One region of the Pseudomonas sp. B12(2026) genome, then DNA from elsewhere that is predicted to be linked to it. Evidence: riboswitches for the same ligand, from Rfam matches in the RefSeq annotation. Region 1 holds a riboswitch; the other holds the start of a gene.
The links. A riboswitch is a leader RNA that binds a small molecule or an ion and turns the genes downstream of it on or off. The one in region 1 is predicted to bind cobalamin.

Region 1 (5,023 bases):
CGGCTGATGTGCTCGACGTTTTCCTCGGAGAACAGGCGGCTGGCGTTGGTGAGCAGGGTGTTGACGTTGGTGGCGATGTCTTCGCCGTTGGCGAGGAACTTCGCCAGCGGCGAGGGGATGGTCTTGATCACCGGAATGTTGCCTTCCGTGCTGACCAGCGGCGGGCTGTCCTGGGCGGCGCTGGAGAGCTGGATGATGGCCTGGCCGGTGACCCCGGTGAGCGCCAGCTTGGCGCGGGTGTCCTCGCGGATCGGCGTGCTCTCGAAGACGCGGATGCGCGCGCGGACCTTGCGCGGGTCGTTCGGGTCCAGGCGCAGGAACACCACGTCGCCGACGCGGATGCCGCTGTACTGCACGGTGCCGCCCTCGGAGAGACCGGTCACCGCCTCGTTGAAGATCACGTCGTAGAACTTGTATTTCTGGTCGTTGGTCGACTGCGCCAGCCACAGCGCGAAGAGCAGCGCGCCGATGGAGACGATCAGGGTGAAGAGGCCGATCAGCACGTGATGGGCGCGGGTTTCCATGTCAGTTTTCCTCCCGCAGGGGCTGCGTGGCCTGCTGTGCGGCGCGGCCACGGGGGCCGTGGAAGTATTCCCGGACCCAGGCGTCGTCGGTCCCGGCGACCTGCTCCAGCGGGCCGACCACCAGCACGCGCTTCTGCGAGAGCACGGCGACGCGGTCGCAGATGGTGTAGAGGGTGTCCAGGTCGTGGGTGACCAGGAACACGGTGAGGCCGAAGGCGTCGCGAAGGGTCAGGATGAGTTGGTCGAAGGCCGCCGCGCCGATGGGGTCGAGGCCGGCGGTGGGCTCGTCGAGGAACAGGATGTCCGGGTCCAGCGCCAGGGCGCGGGCCAGGGCGGCGCGCTTGACCATGCCGCCGGACAGCTCGGCCGGGTACTTGGCGCCGGCATCCGGCGGCAGGCCGGCGAGGGAAATCTTCACCTTGGCCATGAATTCGGCGTCGTTGCGCGACAGCCGGGCGTGCTCGATCAGCGGCAGGCAGATGTTCTCGCTGACCGTCAGCGAGGAGAACAGCGCGCCGTTCTGGAACAGCACGCCGAAGCGCCGCTCCAGCTGCGAGCGTCGCTGCGGCGCCAGCGCCTGCAGGTTCTGCCCGAACACCTGCACGCTGCCTTCGCTGGGCTGGCGCAGGCCGATGATGCTGCGCAGCAGCACGGACTTGCCGGTGCCAGAGCCGCCGACCACGCCGAGGATTTCGCCCTTCATCACGTCGAGGTCGAGGTGCTCGTGCACGGCGTGGGTGCCGAAGCGGTTGGCCAGGTCGCGGACGGCGATGATCGGTTCGCTCACCAGCCCATCTCCATGAAGAACAGCGCGAACACCGCGTCCAGCAGGATCACCACGAAGATCGACTGGACCACCGCGGAGGTGGTGTGCTCGCCCACCGACTGCGCGCTGCCGCTGACGCGGAAGCCTTCCAGGCAGCCGATCACGGCGATGATGAAGGCGAACACCGGCGCCTTGACGATGCCGACCAGGAAGTGCTGCACGGCGATGTCGTTCTGCAGCATGTAGAGGAACAGGCGCGGCGAGATGTCCAGGCTCAGGGCGCAGACCACGCCGCCGCCGAAGATGCCGGAGAGCATCGCCAGGAAGGTCAGTATCGGCAGGGTCAGCAGCAGCGCGAGCACCCGCGGCAGCACCAGCAGCTCCACCGGGTCCATGCCCAGGGCCTGGATGGCGTCGATCTCCTGGTTGGCCTTCATCGAGCCGATCTGCGCGGTGAAGGCGCTGGCGGTGCGGCCGGCGAGGAGGATGGCGGTGAGCAGCACGCCGAATTCGCGCAGGAAGGAGAAGCCGACCAGGTCGACGGTGTAGATCGCCGCGCCGAACTTCCTCAGCACCGTGGCGCCGAGGAAGGCCACCACCGCGCCGACCATGAAGGTGAGCAGGGCGACGATGGGCACGGCGTTGAGGCCGGTCTGCTCCATGTGCGCGGCCAGCGAGGTGAGGCGCCAGCGGCGCGGGCGCGGCAGGCTGCGCAGCAGGGTCTGCAGGGTCAGGCCGATGAAGCCGAGCACGCCGACCAGATGCCCCCAGAAGATGACGGAGCCGATGCCGATGCGTTCGAGCACATCGACGATGGCGTTGCCCGGCGGCGGCTTGCGCTCGTCCAGCCGGCACTGGGTGATGGCGCCGCCCACGGCGCGCAGCAGGGCCTGGCGCTCGGCGGAGAGGTTGCGGGCGATCTGCTCCAGCTGGCCCATGCGCGCGCCGCCGATGACGTCGGAGAGCAGCGCCGCGCCGGCGGTGTCGAGCGCGCCGAGGTCGCCGAAGTCCAGCGCGGCGGGCTGGCCGCCCTGGCGCGCGTCGGCGACCTGGGCCTCCAGCGCGGCGAAATGCGCCAGCGTCCAGTCGCCGCTGACGTGCATCAGCGGGGGGCTGGAGCGGGTATCGAGCTGGAGTCGGCCGGGTTGTGCAGTCGTCATGCATCGCATTCTAGCGAGTTTCTGCGGTGCCACCAGCTGCGTTGTGTTTCACCTGTTGGCCGCTCTGGCGCGGGCTTTGGCGGGGGCCGCGACAGCCTGTTCAATTGACGCCCCGGGCGGCGAGCCTCTAAGCTGCGCGCCTGCTTCAGGTGCCCCCGGCGCAAGTCGGGGGTGAAACAGGGAAGCCGGTGAATTCGATCCTCCGGGTCGACCAGTCCGGCGCTGCCCCCGCAACGGTAAGCGAGCATCGAACCGCATTTCGCCACTGTGCCACCGGCATGGGAAGGCGCGGTTTCCGGAGCCTCTCACGGCGCCACTCGCAAGCCCGGAGACCGGCCTGCTGCAAGCCATGGCATCGCGGGAGGCGCTGCCGATCGCTCCGGCCGGCCTGCGCTGCCGGGGCGTTCCCGTCCTCCGCCTGCCTTTTTCGGTCAGAGCCGCGCGGGTGAGAGCGGCGGAGTGAGTTCACGTGAAGCATTTCCTCTATTGGCCGACGGCGCTGGCGCTGGGCGGCTTTTCCTGTATCGGCCTGGCGGCGGACGACACGCCGCTGGTGCTCGACGATCAACTGGTGACCGCCACCCGCACCGGGCAACGCGCCGGGCAGAGCCTCGCTGCGGTCGGCGTGCTGGACCGCGCGGACATCGAACGCGCCCAGGCGCAGTCGGTGCCGGACCTGCTGCGGCGCCTGCCGGGCATCTCCCTGAGCAACGCCGGCGGGCCCGGCAAGGCCACCAGCCTCTACCTGCGCGGCAGCGAATCCGACCATGTGCTGGTGCTGATCGATGGCGTCAAGGCCGGCTCGGTGTCCTCCGGCGGCGCCTCGCTGCAGGACCTGCCGCTGGAACTGGTCGAGCGCATCGAGGTGGTGCGCGGGCCGCGCTCCAGCCTGTACGGCTCCGAGGCCATCGGCGGGGTGATCCAGATCTTCACCCGCCAGGCGGCGGAGCAGGGTTTCAGGCCCTGGGCCTACGCCGGCGCGGGCAGCCAGGGCACCTACGAAGGCAGCGCCGGGGCCTCGGCCAGCGACGGGCGCGGCTGGTTCGCCCTCGGCGTCTCCAGCCTGGATACCGCCGGCATCGACGCCAGGGCCGACGGCGCCAGCGGCCATGAGCCGGATAGCGACGGTTACCGCAACCTTGCCGGCTCGCTGCGCGCCGGCTATCGCTTCGACAACGGCCTGGAGCTGGACGGCAGCCTGTTGCAGAGCGATTCGCACAACGACTTCGACGCGGTGAACAGCCGCCGCACCCGGGGCTTCGATGCCTACACCCGGGGCGTGCAGCGGGTGATCGGCGGCCGCGCGCGCTTCGCCCCGCTGGAGCCCTGGCGGGTGAGCCTGTCCGCCGGGCGCAGCGAGGACAACGCCGACGCCTATCAGGACGGCGCGTTCTACTCGCGCTTCGACAGCCGGCGCGACACCGCGTCCTGGCAGAACGACCTGGAACTGGCGCCCGGCCAGACCCTGACCCTCGGCTACGACTGGCAGCGGGACGCGCTGAGCAGCTCCACCGACTACGCGGTGACCTCCCGCGACAACCGCGGCACCTTTGCCCAGTACCTCGGCAGCGCCGGACGCCACGACTGGCAGCTGAGCCTGCGTCACGACGACAACCAGCAGTTCGGCAGCCGCAACACCGGCAACCTCGCCTGGGGCTATGCGCTGACCGACGCGGTGCGCGCCTTCGCCAGCTACGGCACGGCCTTCAAGGCGCCGACCTTCAACGAGCTCTACTACCCCGGCTACGGCAACCCCGACCTCGACGCGGAAACCTCGCGCAGCCTGGAGCTCGGCGTGGACGGCCGCCACGGCTGGGGCCACTGGGCGGTGAACCTGTACCGCACGGCGATCGACGACCTGATCGCCTACGACTCGGCGCTGCAGGCGCCGGAGAACATCGACCAGGCGCGCATCCGTGGCGTCGAGCTGCAACTGGGCAGCCAGTGGCGGGACTGGACGTGGAACGCCAACGCCAGCCTGCTCGACCCGGAGAGCCGCGCCAGCGGCAGCCGTGGCAACGAGCTGCCGCGCCGCGCCCGGCAACTGTTCAACCTGGACCTCGACCGGCGCTTCGACGCGCTGAGCCTGGGCGCCAGTCTGCACGCCGAGGGCCGCCGCTACGACGACCTGGCCAACCGCAATTGCCTCGGTGGTTTCGCTACGCTGGACCTGCGCGGCGAATACCAACTGACCCCGGAGTGGCGCCTGCAGGCGCGCCTGGGCAACCTGTTCGACGCCGACTACCAGACCACCCTAGGCTACCGGCAGCCCGGCCGCGCCGTACTCTTCGGCGTGCGCTACCAGGCCCTTTGAGAGGAGAGAGACCGATGAGCGAATCCCCGGACAAGGACGAGCGCCACCGCTCGCGCATGCAGCGCAAGAAGAGCGTGGTCGACGAGAAGATCGCCCAGGCCCAGGACGAACGCGGCGTGTTCCTGGTCCACAGCGGCAACGGCAAGGGCAAGAGCAGCGCGGCCTTCGGCATGGTCGCCCGCGCGCTGGGCCACGGCCTGAAGGTGGGCGTGGTGCAGTTCATCAAGGGCGCCGCGACCACCGGCGAGGAAGCCTTCTT
Region 2 (5,023 bases), 2.3 Mb from region 1:
GTCCAGATGCAGCTCGGCGGTGTTCACCACGCGTTCGGCGCTGTGCCCTTCCAGCACCGCCGGCGGCACCAGCGAGCCGGCGTAGAGGATCACCGGACAGGCACGGATAAGCCGCTGGCCCTTGACCGTGATGAGCTCCGGATCGCCGGGGCCGGCGCCGATGAAGTAGACCGTCATGGCTGTTCCTGTTCGGGTGCATCGGGGATGAAGGCCAGCGCGCAGGTAGCCTGGTCGCTGCGGCGCTTGCCCACCAGCAGCCGCGCTGGCGCGCCGCCCTGGGCTTCGGCCTGCAGCAGCGCCGCGGCTTCGGCGACGCTGGCGCTGCCGGTGGCCGTGCGCACCGCCTCCGATGGCTCGCCGAGGCGCTTCTCGCAGGCCGCCAGCTGTTGCGGGGTGAACAGCGCCAGCGGCAGGTCCAGCGCGGCGGCCAGGGCGCTCAGCCCTTCTTCGTCGGCCTTCAGCGTGGCGCTGGCCAGCGCGGTGAGATTCGACTCGTCGAGCCCGGCTTCCGCCAGGGTGTCCCGTAGCAGCGCGCGCAATTCATCGAGCGGGCAGCCCCGGCGGCAACCGAGGCCGGCAACCAGCGTCATGATCAGTCTCCTGAAATGGCCTCTGAAAATGAAAACCCCGCAGGCGGCAGGGCCGGCTGCGGGGTGGAGCATAGCGCCGGAATCAGGCCGACGGTGCGAAGCGGCGGAACAACCAGACGGACACGACGCCCAGGGCCGCCCAGAACACCGCGTTGGTGAGCAGCGAGGCGACGACGAACTCCCGGGCGAGGCTTTCCGGCGCGAGGCTGGCATGCACCTCCGGCTGCGGCGCGCCGACCAGGTGCGGCACCACCAGCAGCGCCAGGCCCACGCCGCGCAGCAGCCAGGCGCGGCTGAACACCAGCAGCGCGAGGCCGGCGGCGGTGGCGGCGGCGGTGCCGATCCACCAGCCCTGCCGCAGGCCCAGGTCGGCGGCGGCGGTGCCGGGCACTTCCGGCGGCAGGCCGAGGGATGGCGCCAGGGTGAACACGGCGAAACCGGCGAGGCCCCAGAGCAGGCCCTCGGAGGTCCTGCCCGGCTCGCGCAGGGTGAACAGGCCGGCCAGCATCAGGGCGAAGCCCACCGCGACCACCAGGTTGCCGCCGGTGGTGGAGAGGATGCGCTGCCAGCCGTCTTCCGGCTCCCAGGCCTGCGTGTCGTGGTGGTGGCCGGCGGCGGCGCCTTCGGCGTGCTCGTGGCTGTGCTCGGCCACGGGTTCGGCCTGCTCGTAGGTCTCCGCCTTGAGGATCAGCGGGGACACCCACAGCAACTGGACCACGGTCAGCACCAGCGCCGCGATCAGGCCGGCGAACCCGGCGGTCCGGGCGATACGTTTGATCATTTTTCTTCTCCGCACTCTCGGGCCGCACGGGGCAGGCGAAGCGACGCCGCGACCGCCTCGAACGGGCAGTCAGGGACGCTTCAATTCAGCCGGCCGACGCGCAGCCGATTGGATTCAGGGCCGCATCAGTGGCAGGGGAAGCCGGCGCTATGGCGAGTGTCATGCGCGGCGTTGTGCACCGCCTCCAGGTGCGAGAAGCCGGCGAAGTACACCAGCAACGCACCGAGCAGGCTGGCGCCGACGGCCAGGGCGATGCGCTTGGAAAGGGGGATGGAAGTGCTCGACGCGTGCGTCAGGGTGCTGCTGGACATGAACGTTCCCTCTGAAAGCTGAGTAGAGAACGCAGAGGTTGAACGCATTCGAACGCGCCGGAACCGGTCGCGCCACGGCCTGCGCCCGCCCACCGCGGGTTTGCCAAAAACGAAGGATTCCAGGCCGGTCTCCGGGCTTGCGACGCCAACCGGAAACTCCGGCCGGGCGGGTCAGCCTTCCCATGCCTTGGCACAGTGGCTACTGACGACCCTCGATGCGCTTACCGTTGCGGGGGCAGCGCCGGACTGGTCCTTGCGGACGCACCGGCTTCCCGTTTCACCTCGCGCACGTCGGCGCGAGACACCTGAAACCGCGCTAGCTGACCACGGCGGCCGGCAGGCGTCAACCGATCCCCGGCGATTGACCGCCTGGCCTGCGCTGCGTAGCCTTCTGGGCTTCGAGGTTCTCCGGCGCTGGCCGGAGCTAAGAGGGAACGTGGAAATCTTCGGATGCGCCACGGCTGCCCCCGCAACTGTGAACAGCCTGTCTCTTCATGTGCCACTGCCGATTCGGGCGGGAAGGCGAAGGGATAACAAGCGGCTGTGAGCCAGGAGACCTGCCTCGTGACTGGTTTTCGATCTGCTGCGCGTCGGCATAACGGCGTTAAAAATCGGCTCGAGATGCTCATTTGCTAAAGCAAACTCCGCTCTCTCGCCGCTTTTTGCCTTGTTCTGCTCTAGCTCGCGAGATCCGGAACCGGTTTGTTCTCTACACGACAACCGGGCGGGGTGATCCGGTGGCGACCTTCGTTGCGCGGCGAACCCGCGCGCGCGCCCTTCATCCGCCTTCCAACTTCCGCTTGCGAGGCGCGCATGAAAACCCTGGCCAAACTCCCCGTCACCATCGTCACCGGCTTCCTCGGCGCCGGTAAGACCACCCTGCTCCGCCACATGCTCGACAATGCGCAAGGCCGCCGCATCGCGGTGATCGTCAACGAATTCGGCGAGCTGGGCATCGACGGCGACATCCTCAAGCAGTGCGCCATCGGTTGCAGCGAGGAAGAAGCCGCCGGCCGCGTCTTCGAGCTGGCCAACGGCTGCCTGTGCTGCACCGTGCAGGAAGAGTTCTTCCCGGTGATGCGCGAGCTGGTGGCGCGCCGCGGCGACCTCGACCAGATCCTCGTCGAGACCTCCGGCCTGGCCCTGCCCAAGCCGCTGGTGCAGGCCTTCCAGTGGCCGGAAATCCGCAACGCCTGCACCGTCGATGCGGTGATCACCGTGGTCGACAGCCCGGCCGTGGCCGCCGGCACCTTCGCCGCCCATCCCGAGCAGGTCGACCAGCAGCGCCAGCAGGACCCGAACCTCGACCACGAATCGCCGCTGCACGAACTCTTCGAAGACCAGTTGGCCAGCGCCGACCTGGTGGTGCTGAACAAGGCCGACCTGCTCGACGCCGAGGCGCTGGCCCGGGTGCGCGCCGAGGTCGCCGAGGAGCTGCCGCCGGCGGTGAAGATCGTCGAGGCCAGCGCCGGCCAGCTGCCGCTTTCCGTGCTGCTGGGGCTGAACGCCGAGGCCGAGCTGCACATCGACAGCCGCCCGACCCACCACGACCATGAAGGGCACGAAGACCACGATCACGACGAGTTCGACTCCTTCCACGTCGACCTGCCGGAAGTGGAAGAACGCGCCCTGCTCGACACGCTGAACGCGCTGGTCGAGCGCCACGCCATCCTGCGCATCAAGGGCTTCGTGGCCATCCCCGGCAAGCCCATGCGCCTGCTGGTGCAGGGCGTCGGCAAGCGCTTCGACAAGCATTTCGACCGCGCCTGGCGCGGCGACGAAACCCGCGCCACGCGCCTGGTGGTGATCGGCCAGGAGCTGGACCAGGCCGCCATCGCCAACGCGCTGCGCACCGCCCTGGCGTGATTGCGTAGGGTGGCGTGGAGCGCAGCGATAGCCACCACCGATGATGGGCATCGCAGGCTCCACCCATCCTACGACCATGCCAATCCCCTGCAGGAGCGAGCTTGCTCGCGAACGGCCCCGCAGCGGGGTTTGGTTCGCGAGCAAGCTCGCTCCTACGAAGAGCCACTACCGAGCAAACCCATGCACCTGCTGCGCACCCAACCCGGCGGCTTCGTCCCCGACGACGGCATCGCCCACCTGGCCCAGACGCCCGCCGAGCTGGTGATCCTCTGCAGCGGCGACTCGCACCTCGCGCTGCTCGCCGAGGCCGCCCGCGGGCTGCCGGCGGACTACCCGAGCCTGCGCCTGGCCAATCCCATGCAGTTGCAGAACCACGCCTCGGTGGACCTCTACGTCGACGAGGTGCTGCGGCACGCCAGGGTCATCCTGATCTCGGTGCACGGCGGCGTCGGCTACTGGCGCTACGGCATGGAGCAACTGGCGGCGCTGGCCGAGCGCGGCGCCACGCTGATCGCGGTGCCCGGTGACGACAAGCCCGACCCCGAACTCACCGCCCTGAGCAACGTCCCGCCAGCGGACGCCGAACGGCTCTGGCAGTACCTGCGCCAGGGCGGCATGGGCAACGCCCGGCAGTTCTTCGCCTGCCTCGCCAACCGCCACCTGCAACGCGACTATGCCTGGAGCGAACCGCAGACGCTGCCGCGCGTGGCGCTCCATCACCCACAAGCCGGCAGCTGCGACCTCGCCCGCTGGCAGGCCGACTGGAACGCGGACTGGCCCGTCGCCGCGCTGCTGCTCTACCGCACGCACCTGCAGGCGGCGAACACCGGCTTCATCGACACCTTCTGCGAACGCCTCCGGCTCCAGGGCATCAACCCGCTGCCCATCGCCGTGGCTAGCCTCAAGGAAGCCGCCTGCCTGGACGCGGTGGAAAACCTGCTGGAGGCCGCCGACGCCGAGCTGATCATTAACACCACCGGCTTCGCCCAGTCCAACCCGGAAGCGCCGCAGGAGCGGCCGTTCAGACGCGACGTGCCGGTGCTGCAAGCCATCTGCTCGCTGGACAACTTCGACCTCTGGCGCGCCAACCCGCAGGGCCTGGGCCCGCGCGACCTGGCCATGCACATCGCGCTGCCGGAACTGGACGGCCGCATCATCACCCGGCCGATCAGCTTCAAGGGCCTGGCCTGGCGCAGCGAGCGCAGCCAGAGCGACGTGGTCTGCTACCTGCCGCACCTGCCGGGCATGGACTTCATCGCCGAACTGGCGCGGCGCTGGATGCTGCTGGCACGCAAGGCCAACGCCGACAAGCGCGTGGCGCTGATCCTGGCGAACTACCCGACCCGCGACGGGCGCATCGGCAACGGTGTCGGCCTGGATACGCCGGCCGCCGCGCTGAACATCCTCCGCGCGCTGGAGGCCCAGGGTTACCCGGTCGCCGGCCTGCCCGACTCCGGCACGGCGCTGATCCAGCA

Region 2: it holds a riboswitch for cobalamin, as region 1 does, so the genes downstream of both, cobW (cobalamin biosynthesis protein CobW) here and btuB (TonB-dependent vitamin B12 receptor) in region 1, are expected to answer to the same signal.

The regions. Positions count from the first base shown of each region.
Region 1 covers NZ_CM173430.1:4,325,567-4,330,589, reverse strand. Annotated here, with positions in the region: gene AC3B6A_RS20100 (MlaD family protein) at 1-524, opposite strand, end outside; gene AC3B6A_RS20095 (ABC transporter ATP-binding protein) at 526-1,311, opposite strand; gene AC3B6A_RS20090 (ABC transporter permease) at 1,308-2,459, opposite strand; cobalamin riboswitch at 2,581-2,805, shown strand; gene btuB (TonB-dependent vitamin B12 receptor) at 2,920-4,764, shown strand; gene cobO (cob(I)yrinic acid a,c-diamide adenosyltransferase) at 4,779-5,023, shown strand, end outside.
Region 2 covers NZ_CM173430.1:681,932-686,954, reverse strand. Annotated here, with positions in the region: gene cobM (precorrin-4 C(11)-methyltransferase) at 1-177, opposite strand, end outside; gene AC3B6A_RS03260 (cobalamin biosynthesis protein) at 174-590, opposite strand; gene AC3B6A_RS03255 (CbtA family protein) at 673-1,371, opposite strand; gene AC3B6A_RS03250 (CbtB domain-containing protein) at 1,497-1,682, opposite strand; cobalamin riboswitch at 1,788-2,006, opposite strand; cobalamin riboswitch at 2,067-2,261, shown strand; gene cobW (cobalamin biosynthesis protein CobW) at 2,496-3,548, shown strand; gene cobN (cobaltochelatase subunit CobN) at 3,729-5,023, shown strand, end outside.